DNA from 2 places in the Streptomyces sp. NPDC058246 genome. Region 2 is predicted to be linked to the other one. Evidence: riboswitches for the same ligand, from Rfam matches in the RefSeq annotation. Region 2 holds a riboswitch; the other holds the start of a gene.

What was found. A riboswitch is a leader RNA that binds a small molecule or an ion and turns the genes downstream of it on or off. The one in region 2 is predicted to bind glycine.
Region 1: another riboswitch for glycine. It lies ahead of gcvP (aminomethyl-transferring glycine dehydrogenase); the one in region 2 lies ahead of gcvT (glycine cleavage system aminomethyltransferase GcvT).

The regions. Positions count from the first base shown of each region.
Region 1 covers NZ_JBHVWZ010000024.1:7,889-12,872, reverse strand. Annotated here, with positions in the region: gene gcvP (aminomethyl-transferring glycine dehydrogenase) at 1-1,650, opposite strand, end outside; glycine riboswitch at 1,828-1,923, opposite strand; gene ACFVXA_RS28700 (PRC-barrel domain-containing protein) at 2,038-2,409, shown strand; gene ACFVXA_RS28695 (DNA polymerase IV) at 2,331-3,803, opposite strand; gene ACFVXA_RS28690 (MerR family transcriptional regulator) at 3,873-4,547, opposite strand; gene ACFVXA_RS28685 (bifunctional nuclease family protein) at 4,766-4,984, opposite strand, start outside.
Region 2 covers NZ_JBHVWZ010000026.1:6,859-11,842, forward strand. Annotated here, with positions in the region: gene ACFVXA_RS29985 (L-serine ammonia-lyase) at 1-319, opposite strand, end outside; gene glyA (serine hydroxymethyltransferase) at 526-1,788, opposite strand; gene gcvH (glycine cleavage system protein GcvH) at 1,800-2,177, opposite strand; gene gcvT (glycine cleavage system aminomethyltransferase GcvT) at 2,345-3,463, opposite strand; glycine riboswitch at 3,611-3,713, opposite strand; gene ACFVXA_RS30005 (AAA family ATPase) at 3,882-4,553, shown strand; gene ACFVXA_RS30010 (enhanced serine sensitivity protein SseB) at 4,683-4,984, shown strand, end outside.

The DNA.
Region 1 (4,984 bases), on a different contig from region 2:
GATGAGCGTGAGGTAGCCCTGCGCCTGCTCGGCGGGCGCGAAGGGGTGCAGCTGCCCGAATTCGGGCCAGGTGACCGGCTCCATCTCCGTGGTGGCGTTGAGCTTCATCGTGCAGGAGCCGAGCGGGATCATGCCGCGGTCGAGCGCGTAGTCGCGGTCGGAGAGCTTGCGCAGGTAGCGCAGCATCGCGGTCTCGGAGCGGTGCTGCCGGAAGACCGGGTGCGTGAGGTAGTCGTCGGTGCGCAGCAGCGCGGCCGGCAGGGTGTCCTGCGCGGTCGCGTCCAGCGCCTCGACGTCGCCCTGGACACCGAAGGCGGTCCACACGGCGCCCAGCTGCCGCCGCGTGGTGGTCTCGTCGCAGGAGAGCGACACGTGGTCGGCGTCCACGAGGTGGAAGTTCACGCCCTGGTCGCGGGCGCCCGCCACGATCTCGGCGGCGCGGCCCGGGATCCGTACGGTCAGCGTGTCGAAGTACGCGCCGTGCACGACCTCGACTCCGCCCGCCTTCAGCCCCTCGGCGAGAAGCGTGGCGTAGCGGTGGGTACGACGGGCGATGGTCTTCAGGCCCTCGGGACCGTGGTAGACGGCGTACATGCCGGCCATCACGGCGAGCAGCACCTGAGCCGTACAGATGTTGCTGGTCGCCTTCTCACGACGGATGTGCTGCTCCCGCGTCTGCAGGGCGAGGCGGTACGCCTTGTGCCCGTCCGCGTCGACGGACACGCCCACCAGCCGGCCGGGCAGGCTGCGCGCGAACTGCTCGCGCACCGCCATGTAACCGGCGTGCGGACCGCCGAAGCCCATCGGCACACCGAAGCGCTGCGTCGTACCGACCGCGATGTCGGCGCCGAGCTCGCCGGGCGAGGTCAGCAGGGTCAGGGCGAGCAGGTCGGCGGCGACGGTGACGACCGCGCCGAGCTCGTGCGCCCGCTCGATGACCGGCTTGAGATCGCGGACGGCACCGGAGGCGCCCGGGTACTGGATCAGCACGCCGTTGATCTCGCGCTCGGCGATCTCGGCCGGAATGCCCTCGCCGAGGTCGGCGACGACGACCTCGACGCCGGTCGGCTCGGCACGGGTCTCTATGACGGCGATGGTCTGCGGCAGGGCGTCCGCGTCGACCAGGAACAGGCCCTTCTTGTTCTTGCCCATGCGCCGGGACAGCGCCATCGCCTCGGCGGCCGCCGTGCCCTCGTCGAGCAGCGAGGCACCGGAGGTCGGCAGTCCGGTCAGCTCGGCGACCACGGTCTGGAAGTTGAGCAGCGCCTCAAGACGGCCCTGCGAGATCTCCGGCTGGTACGGCGTGTACGCGGTGTACCAGGCCGGGTTCTCCATGACATTGCGCAGGATCACCGGCGGCGTGAACGTGCCGTAGTAACCGAGGCCGATCATCGAGTCGAGCACCTGGTTGCGGTCCGCGAGGGAGCGCAGCTCGGCCAGCACCTCGGCCTCGGTGCGCGCACCCGGCAGCTCCAGCGCCTCGGCGTTCTTGATGACGTCCGGCACCGCGGCGGCGGTCAGCTCGTCGAGCGAGCCGTAGCCGACCTGTGCGAGCATCTTGGCCCGCGCCTCGGAGTCGGGCCCGATGTGGCGCTGCTCGAAGGGGATTCCCTGTTCGAGCTCGGCGAGCGGAATGCGATGGGCGGTCATTGCGGAGGCCTCCTGGTCTGACGCGACCTTCGAGGGGCACCCCGGCACGGGTACCCCGACGGCCTCCCCCTCTGTCATCTCAACCTGAGAGCTTCACCGGGCCGTCCGCTGACGAACCGGTTTTCACCGTCGGTGAGAGCGGGGGCCATCGACACCCGCCCTGCTTTCCAGAGTGACCTCGTCCGTGCGGTACGTGGGCCTGAGAGATTCCGGGGAGGATTTGCTCCTTCGGCGCCTCCGGTGAAGTCTGGAGGACTCTCCCGCACGGGGTCAGCAGCCGCTGTCAGCCTACCAGCGAGGACAAGGCCCGAGCCTTCGAGTGGCCGCCCGCCTGAATGTGCTCTTTTGTAGTGCTTACGGATGAGTTTGCGACCAAGAGGAGGGCACGTGCAGACCGACATCGATCCGCGCAACCTGATCGGCCGCAAGGCGTTCGACCGTAATGGCACCAAGATCGGCACGATCGACGAGGTCTACCTCGACGACGCGACCGGCGTCCCGGAGTGGGCGGCCATACGCACAGGCCTGTTCAGCAGGGACGCCTTCGTGCCCCTGGAGCCCAGTGAACTCGTCGAGGGCACGCTGCGCATCCCCTTCGACCGAGCCCTGATCAAGGACGCTCCCGACTTCGGCGTCGGACGCCACCTCTCCCCCGAACAGGAACTCCAGCTCTACCACCACTACGGCCTCGACGTGGCGCCTCCTGCGCCACCACCGGACCGCGACTTCGGCCGGCTCGCGGGCACGGAGGACATCTGAGGGCCAGGGTCCGCAACCCCGGGCCCCGGATCTTCCGGTCTTCGCTCCACCAGGGGCAGCGGATCCGCGAGCTCCAGCTGTGGATCGTCGGTCCGGAACGTCCGTACGCGCCCTGGCTCGGAGTAGGGCGTCTCGAACCGCACGGTGACCCTCCCGAGCCCGCTGCCCTGCACCCATCCGTGCCCGTACTCGGTGTGCCGCACGTCGTGGCCCGCGGGCCAGCGCCGCTCGGCGGGCGGCAGTTGCTCCACGGCGGACTCCTCCGCCGCCTCCTCCGTATGTTCGGCGGCATGCTCCTGCGCCGCCAGCTCCCCGGCAGCCGCCTGCGCCTGTGCGAACAGGTCCTCCTGCGTGTAGTCGGCGAGCCCGGACACGCCGACCCCCAGCAGCCGTACGCCACCGGTCGTGTCCACCGCGTCCAGGAGCCGCGCGGCCGCCTCCCGCACGACCGCCGGGTCGTCCGTGGGCCCCCGAAGCGTCTCGGAGCGGGTCAGCGTCGAGAAGTCGTACCTGCGCACCTTCAGGACGATGGTCCGCCCCGACAGCCCGGCCCCGCGCAGCCGCTGCACACACCGGTCGGCGAGTCTCTGCACCTCCAGACCGACCCGCACACGGTCGTGGATGTCCACGTCGTACGTGTCCTCGACCGACACCGACTTGGTCTCCCGCTCGGCCACCACGGGCCGCTCGTCGTGGGCCAGCGCCATCGCGTACAGCGCGTGCCCATGGGCCTTGCCCAGCAGCCGTACGAGCTCGTCCTCGCCCGCCTCGGCGATCTCGTCGACCGTGGTGATGCCGGCCCGCCGCAGATGGTCCCCGGTGGCGGGCCCCACGCCGGGCAGCGTCCGCACCGACATCGGTCCCAGCAGCGCGCGCTCGGTGCCCGGCTCTATCAGCACCAGACCGTCGGGCTTGGCCTGCTCCGAGGCGATCTTCGCGAGCATCTTGGACGCGGCGAGCCCCACCGAACCCGTCAGCCCCGTGACCGCCCGGATGTCCGCGCGCAGCTTCGCCCCGGTCAACCGCGCCGAGGCCTCGTCCCAGGCCGTGTCACCCGCCTCCAGGTCCACGAAGGCCTCGTCCAGGCTCAAGGGCTCCACCAGCGGCGACAGGGCCCCCAGCAGCGCCATCACCTGCTCGCTGACCTCCCGGTAGAGCCCGAACCGCGGCACAAGGTACGCGGCGTTCGGTGCGAGTCGGCGCGCCTGGGCCATGGGCATCGCGGAGTGCACCCCGAAGACACGTGCCTCGTACGAGGCGGTGGCGACGACTCCGCGGGGTCCGAGCCCGCCCACGACGACGGCCTTCCCGCGCAGGCTCGGCTTGGACGCCTGCTCCGCCGAGGCGAAGAAGGCATCCATGTCGAGATGCAGGATCGTGGGCGCGGTTCTCACATCTCCGATGCTGCCCTACGCCACTGACAATGCCCCGGCACGCCGGGGCATCGACGGGGACCTGCCGCGTCAGACCGCGCGATTGCGCCGCCGCGCCAGCTCGTCCGTGGGGTTGTGTCCGACGAGCGTCTCGCCCGTGTCCACACGCTCACCGTGCAGCTGTGACAGCGCGTTCTCGACGTCGCGCCACACCACGCCCACGGCGATCCCGAAGACGCCCTGGCCGCCCTGGAGCAGCGCGTGGACATCATCGGGGGATGTGCACTCGTAGACCGTCGCGCCGTCGCACATCAGCGTCATCCGCTCCAGGTCCCTGAAGCCGCGCTCCCTGAGGTGCTGGACGGTGGTCCGGATGTTCTGCAGCGACACCCCGGTGTCGAGGAACCTCTTGACGATCTTCAGGACGACGACGTCCCGGAAGCTGTAGAGGCGCTGCGTCCCGGACCCGTAGGCGGGCCGCACACTCGGCTCGACCAGACCGGTCCTCGCCCAGTAGTCCAGCTGCCGATAGGTGATGCCCGCGGCCGCGCACGCCGTGGGACCGCGGTAGCCGATCTCCTCGGAAACCGCCCCTCCCTCGCTCGGCACTGCCGTCGGCCGCCGCGGAACGGGATCGGCCGCGCTGCCGTGATGGGGATACCCCCCGCTCGAGCCGAGCCGAGAGCTTGGGGGAGGGTACGGGCCGCTCTCCCCCAGACCACGTCCGGGGGCACCCCCAGCCGTACCGTCGCCGCTGCTTCTCACGCCGACCTCCGTCCTTGACCTGCCCTCTCGACGGTAGGCAGTCACCAGGGGCGCGTCAACGATCGCCACACTCGGCACGCCGAGTGATAATCACCCTAAGAGTGGTTTCCCGTGCCCCACCGCGGGGAAAGGCTAGCCGAATGCTCTCGGAGCGGACCGCGGCACACCACACGGGACGCGGGCAATTGCCGCCCGGAGCCGCCTGACGCTACGAGGCGTCACTGGCTGTTGGTGCCGAAGTCCTCGGGCGAGATCTGGTCGAGGAACTCGCGGAACTTCTCCACCTCGTCCTCCTGCTCGTCCGGGATCGCGATGCCGGCGTCGTCGAGCACCCCGTCGCTGCCGTAGATGGGCGTACCGGTGCGCAGGGCCAGCGCTATGGCGTCGGACGGCCGCGCGCTCACCTCGACGCCGCTGGCGAACACCAACTCCGCGTA
Region 2 (4,984 bases):
AGTCGATCTCGTGGTCGCCGAGCAGGCTGATGCGGCCCGAGGACTTGATCTGCTCGACGCGGTCGTCCGCGCCCTCGACGTCCACCGTCCGCGGTGAGGCGCCCTCCAGGCCGAGCAGCACCGCCTTCGGGGTGCCGTGCCCGTGCCCGGTCGCGCCCAGCGAGCCGTACAGCTCGGCCCGGACGGAGGCCACCGCGGGCAGCAGGTCCTCGTTGCGCAGGCGGCGGGCGAACATGCGTGCCGCGCGCATCGGGCCCACCGTGTGGGAGCTGGACGGGCCTATACCGATCGAGAACAGGTCGAAGACCGAGATGGCCACGGGAACTCCTAGCTGGGTTTCGCCGGACGCCGTTGTCCGACGGATGAATCCAAGGGCGCGAAGCGCTTCGAACGGGGCGGTGGTGGGTGACGGTGGTCGCGTGGGGCGGGGCACCGCGCTCACCTCCCAGTGTGCGCGGCGCCCCGGACATTCGTACGAGAGAAGATGCTCGCACGAAAGGGTTGTACGGCAAAAAACGTACGGAACTACTTCAGGCCCGGGTACAGCGGGTGCTTGTCCGCGAGAGCGGACACCCGGGCCTTCAGGGACTCCGCCGCGTACGACGGCTTCAGCGTCTCGGCGATGATGTCCGCGACCTCACGGAAGTCCTCGGCCTGGAAGCCGCGGGTGGCGAGGGCCGGCGTGCCGATGCGCAGACCCGAGGTGACCATCGGCGGGCGCGGGTCGTTCGGGATGGCGTTGCGGTTGACCGTGATGCCGACCTCGTGGAGGCGGTCCTCGGCCTGCTGCCCGTCCAGCTCGGAGTTGCGCAGGTCGACCAGGACCAGGTGCACGTCCGTGCCGCCGGACAGTACGTCCACGCCCACGGCCTTCACATCGTCTTGGACCAGGCGCTCGGCCAGGATCCGCGCGCCGTCCAGGGTGCGCTGCTGGCGCTCCTTGAACTCGTCCGAGGCGGCGACCTTGAAGGACACGGCCTTGGCGGCGATCACGTGCTCCAGCGGACCGCCCTGCTGGCCGGGGAAGACCGCGGAGTTGATCTTCTTGGCGAGGTCCTGGACGGAGAGGATCACGCCACCGCGCGGGCCGCCCAGCGTCTTGTGGGTGGTGGTCGTGACGACGTGGGCGTGCGGCACCGGGTTGGGGTGCAGGCCCGCCGCCACCAGACCGGCGAAGTGCGCCATGTCGACCATGAGGTACGCGCCGACCTCGTCCGCGATGCGGCGGAACTCGGCGAAGTCCAGCTGCCGCGGGTAGGCGGACCAGCCCGCCACGATCAGCTTCGGCCTGGACTCCTTGGCGAGACGCTCGACCTCGGCCATGTCGACCTGACCGGTCTCGTCGTCCACGTGGTACGCGACCACGTTGTAGAGCTTGCCGGAGAAGTTGATCTTCATACCGTGGGTCAGGTGCCCGCCGTGCGCGAGGTTCAGACCCATGATCGTGTCGCCCGGCTTGAGCAGCGCGAACATCGCGGCAGCGTTGGCCTGGGCGCCCGAGTGCGGCTGCACGTTCGCGTGCTCGGCGCCGAAGAGCGCCTTGACGCGGTCGATGGCGATCTGCTCGACCACGTCGACGTGCTCGCAGCCGCCGTAGTAGCGGCGGCCCGGGTAGCCCTCGGCGTACTTGTTGGTCAGGACCGAGCCCTGGGCCTCCATGACCGCGACCGGAGCGAAGTTCTCCGAGGCGATCATCTCCAGGGTGGACTGCTGGCGGTGCAGCTCGGCGTCGACGGCGGCGGCGACGTCCGGGTCCAGTTCATGAAGGGGCGTGTTCAGAAGCGACATGCGGTGACTCCTCAGCCGGCGGTGAAAGCGACGTACTCGTCGGCGGAGAGCAGGTCGGCCGGCTCCTCCGTGACGCGCACCTTGAACAGCCAGCCGCCCTCGAAGGGCGCGGAGTTGACCAGGGCCGGGTCGTCCACGACGTCCTGGTTGATCTCCACGATCTCGCCGTCGACGGGGGCGTACAGGTCGCTGACCGACTTCGTCGACTCCAGCTCGCCGCAGGACTCGCCCGCGGTCACCGTGGAACCGACCTCAGGGAGCTGGGCGTAGACGACATCGCCGAGCGCGTTGGCCGCGAACTCGGTGATGCCGACCGTCGAGACGCCGTCCTCGGCGACCGACAGCCACTCGTGCTCCTTGCTGTAGCGCAGCTGCTGGGGGTTGCTCATGGCCTGAATTCTCCTGTACGCGGGGGAGTGCTGATGAATGGGGGACTGCTGAGCCTGCTGGTGAGCAGGGAAGACGCGCGCGGTGTCGCTTGTGGCTGCTTCCGCACCGCGCTCAGTCTCTACCGAGGACGCTGGTGGAAGGCGCTGCCTCCGACGCCGCCAAGGACCTACTTCCGGCGCTTGTAGAACGGCAGCGCCACGACCTCGTACAGCTCGTGGCTGCCCCGGATGTCCACACCGACCCCGGCCGTGCCCGGTGCGGCGTGCGCGGCGTCGACGTACGCCATCGCGATCGGCTTGCCCAGCGTCGGGGAGGGCGCGCCCGAGGTGATCTCGCCGATCACCTTGCCGTCGGCGACCACCGGGTACCCGGCGCGCGGGACCCGACGCCCCTCGGCGATCAGCCCGACGAGCACCCGCGGCGGGTTCTCGGCGGCGCGCTCGGCGGCGGCCTCCAGGGCGGTACGCCCCACGAAGTCGCCCTCCTTCTCGAACTTCACGACCCGCCCGAGCCCCGCGTCGAAGGGGGTGAGCGAGGTGGTCAGCTCATGCCCGTACAGCGGCATGCCCGCCTCCAGGCGCAGCGTGTCGCGGCAGGACAGACCGCAGGGGACGAGCCCGACCGGGGCGCCCGCGTCGGTCAGCGCCTGCCACAGCTTCTCGGCGTCACCCGGGGCGACGAACAGCTCGAAGCCGTCCTCGCCGGTGTAACCGGTGCGCGCGATCAGCGCCGGCACGCCGGCGACCGTGCCGGGCAGACCCGCGTAGTACTTGAGGCCGTCCAGGTCGGCGTCGGTGAGCGACTTGAGGATGCCGGGGGACTCGGGCCCCTGGACGGCGATCAGCGCGTACGCGTCACGGTCGTCGCGCACGGACGCGTCGAAGCCCTCGGCCCGCTCGGTCAGCGCGTCGAGGACCACCTGGGCGTTGGAGGCGTTGGCGACGACCATGTACTCGGTGTCGGCCAGCCGGTACACGATCAGGTCGTCGAGGATGCCGCCGTCCGCCTGGCAGATCATCGTGTAGCGGGCGCGGCCCACACCGACGGAGGCGATGTTGCCGACCAGCGCGTGGTTCAGGAGCGCGGCCGCCTGCGGGCCGGTGACCGTGATCTCGCCCATGTGCGAGAGGTCGAAGAGACCGGCCTTCGTACGGACGGCGAGGTGCTCGTCGCGCTCGGAGCCGTAGCGCAGGGGCATGTCCCAGCCTGCGAAGTCGGTCATCGTCGCGCCGAGCGAACGATGCAGGGCATCGAGCGCGGTGTGACGGGGTGCGTTGCTGCTCATCGGTGGGGCTCCCAAGGCATGACGGCGAGGTCGTTCCTCCCCATCTGTCATCGGAACCTGAGAGGTTCATCACGACCCCGCGAAACGGTGGTCCTGACTTGCACCTTGGGTGGAGCCACTGGTCAGCGGCCCGCTTTTCAGATGTGCCTCGCCCGCGCGGTAACGGGGCCTGAGAGATTCAAGGGAGGGACTTGCTCCTTCGGCGCCCCGGAGGTCACAAGGACTCCGGGAACTCTCCCGCGCGGATTCAAGCGGCCGGTATGCAGTTGGCGGGCTCATCATTGCACGCGCTGTCCGATCACGGCAGTCCGGATCTGTAACCGGCCTGTGGCAGTCCGAGTACGGAAACAGGAAGCACCGCGCATTACCTTCTCTTTACACTCGACGGGGATGGGGCTCCGGACCCAAGGGGAGGACGATCACGGTGAACAGGACCACGTCGTACGCCACGATCTCGGGCATCGCGCTGCCCAAGCAGCCCGGCGCCCGGGCCCGGGAGGCGTGCGGCCCCCTTCCGACGGCCGTCGTCCGCGACCTCAGGGAGCGCGCGGGACACAGCCCGCACGGGCTGCACTTCGGGGCCCTGGACCTCGTCGTGGTCACCGGACTGCCCGGCAGCGGCAAGTCGACCCTGATGCGCCGCGCCGCCACGGGCGTCCGCGTCGACTCCCAGGACACCCGCGACCGCTGGGACGGCCGGCTGGGCCGCCGGCTGCCCTACGCGGTCTACCGCCCTCTCGTCCGCCTCGCGCACTACGCGGGCCTGCGCCGCGCGCTGCGCGCCGGCACCGGAGTCGTCGTGCACGACTGCGGTACGCAGGCCTGGGTGCGCCGCTGGCTCGCCCGCGAGGCCCGGCGCCGGGGCGGCGCGCTGCACTTGCTGCTCCTCGACGTCACGCCGGGCACGGCGCTGGAGGGTCAGCGCGAGCGCGGCCGGGGCGTCTCGCGATACGCGTTCGCGCGCCACCGCGGCGCGGTCACGCGCCTGCTGCGCTCCGTCGAGAAGGGCGACCTCCCGGAGGGCTGCGGCTCGGCGGTCCTCATCGACCGGGAGGCGGCGGACGTGCTGCGCCGGATCGACTTCGGCTGAAGGTCCGTACGAGCCGACGACCGAAAGGTCGTACGAAACAGCCGTACGAGACGGTCGTACGAGCCCACTAACCTTGCCAGCCGGAACACCGGAGCACCCGAACAGCGGTTCACAGCAGGCGGTAGACAGATGGACTTCCCCGAATTCCCCGACATCCCGGCGTCGGCGCACCCGCATCCGCACCCGCACGGCGGATGGCCCGGCAACGAACTGGAGGAGGTGCTGTCGGCGTCGCTCGGCGTGCCCTCGGCCGGTGCCCGACTCGTCGAGGTCCTCGGCCGCAGCTTCGTCTGGGTGCCGCTGCCGAACGGCGGCGGTCCGCACAGCGGCCCGCTCGACCTGCCCACGCTGGAGATCGACGGCCAGGCGTACGTCCCCGTCTTCAGCTCCGAGGAGCAGTTCCGTCAGGTCACCGGCGGCCACATGTCGTA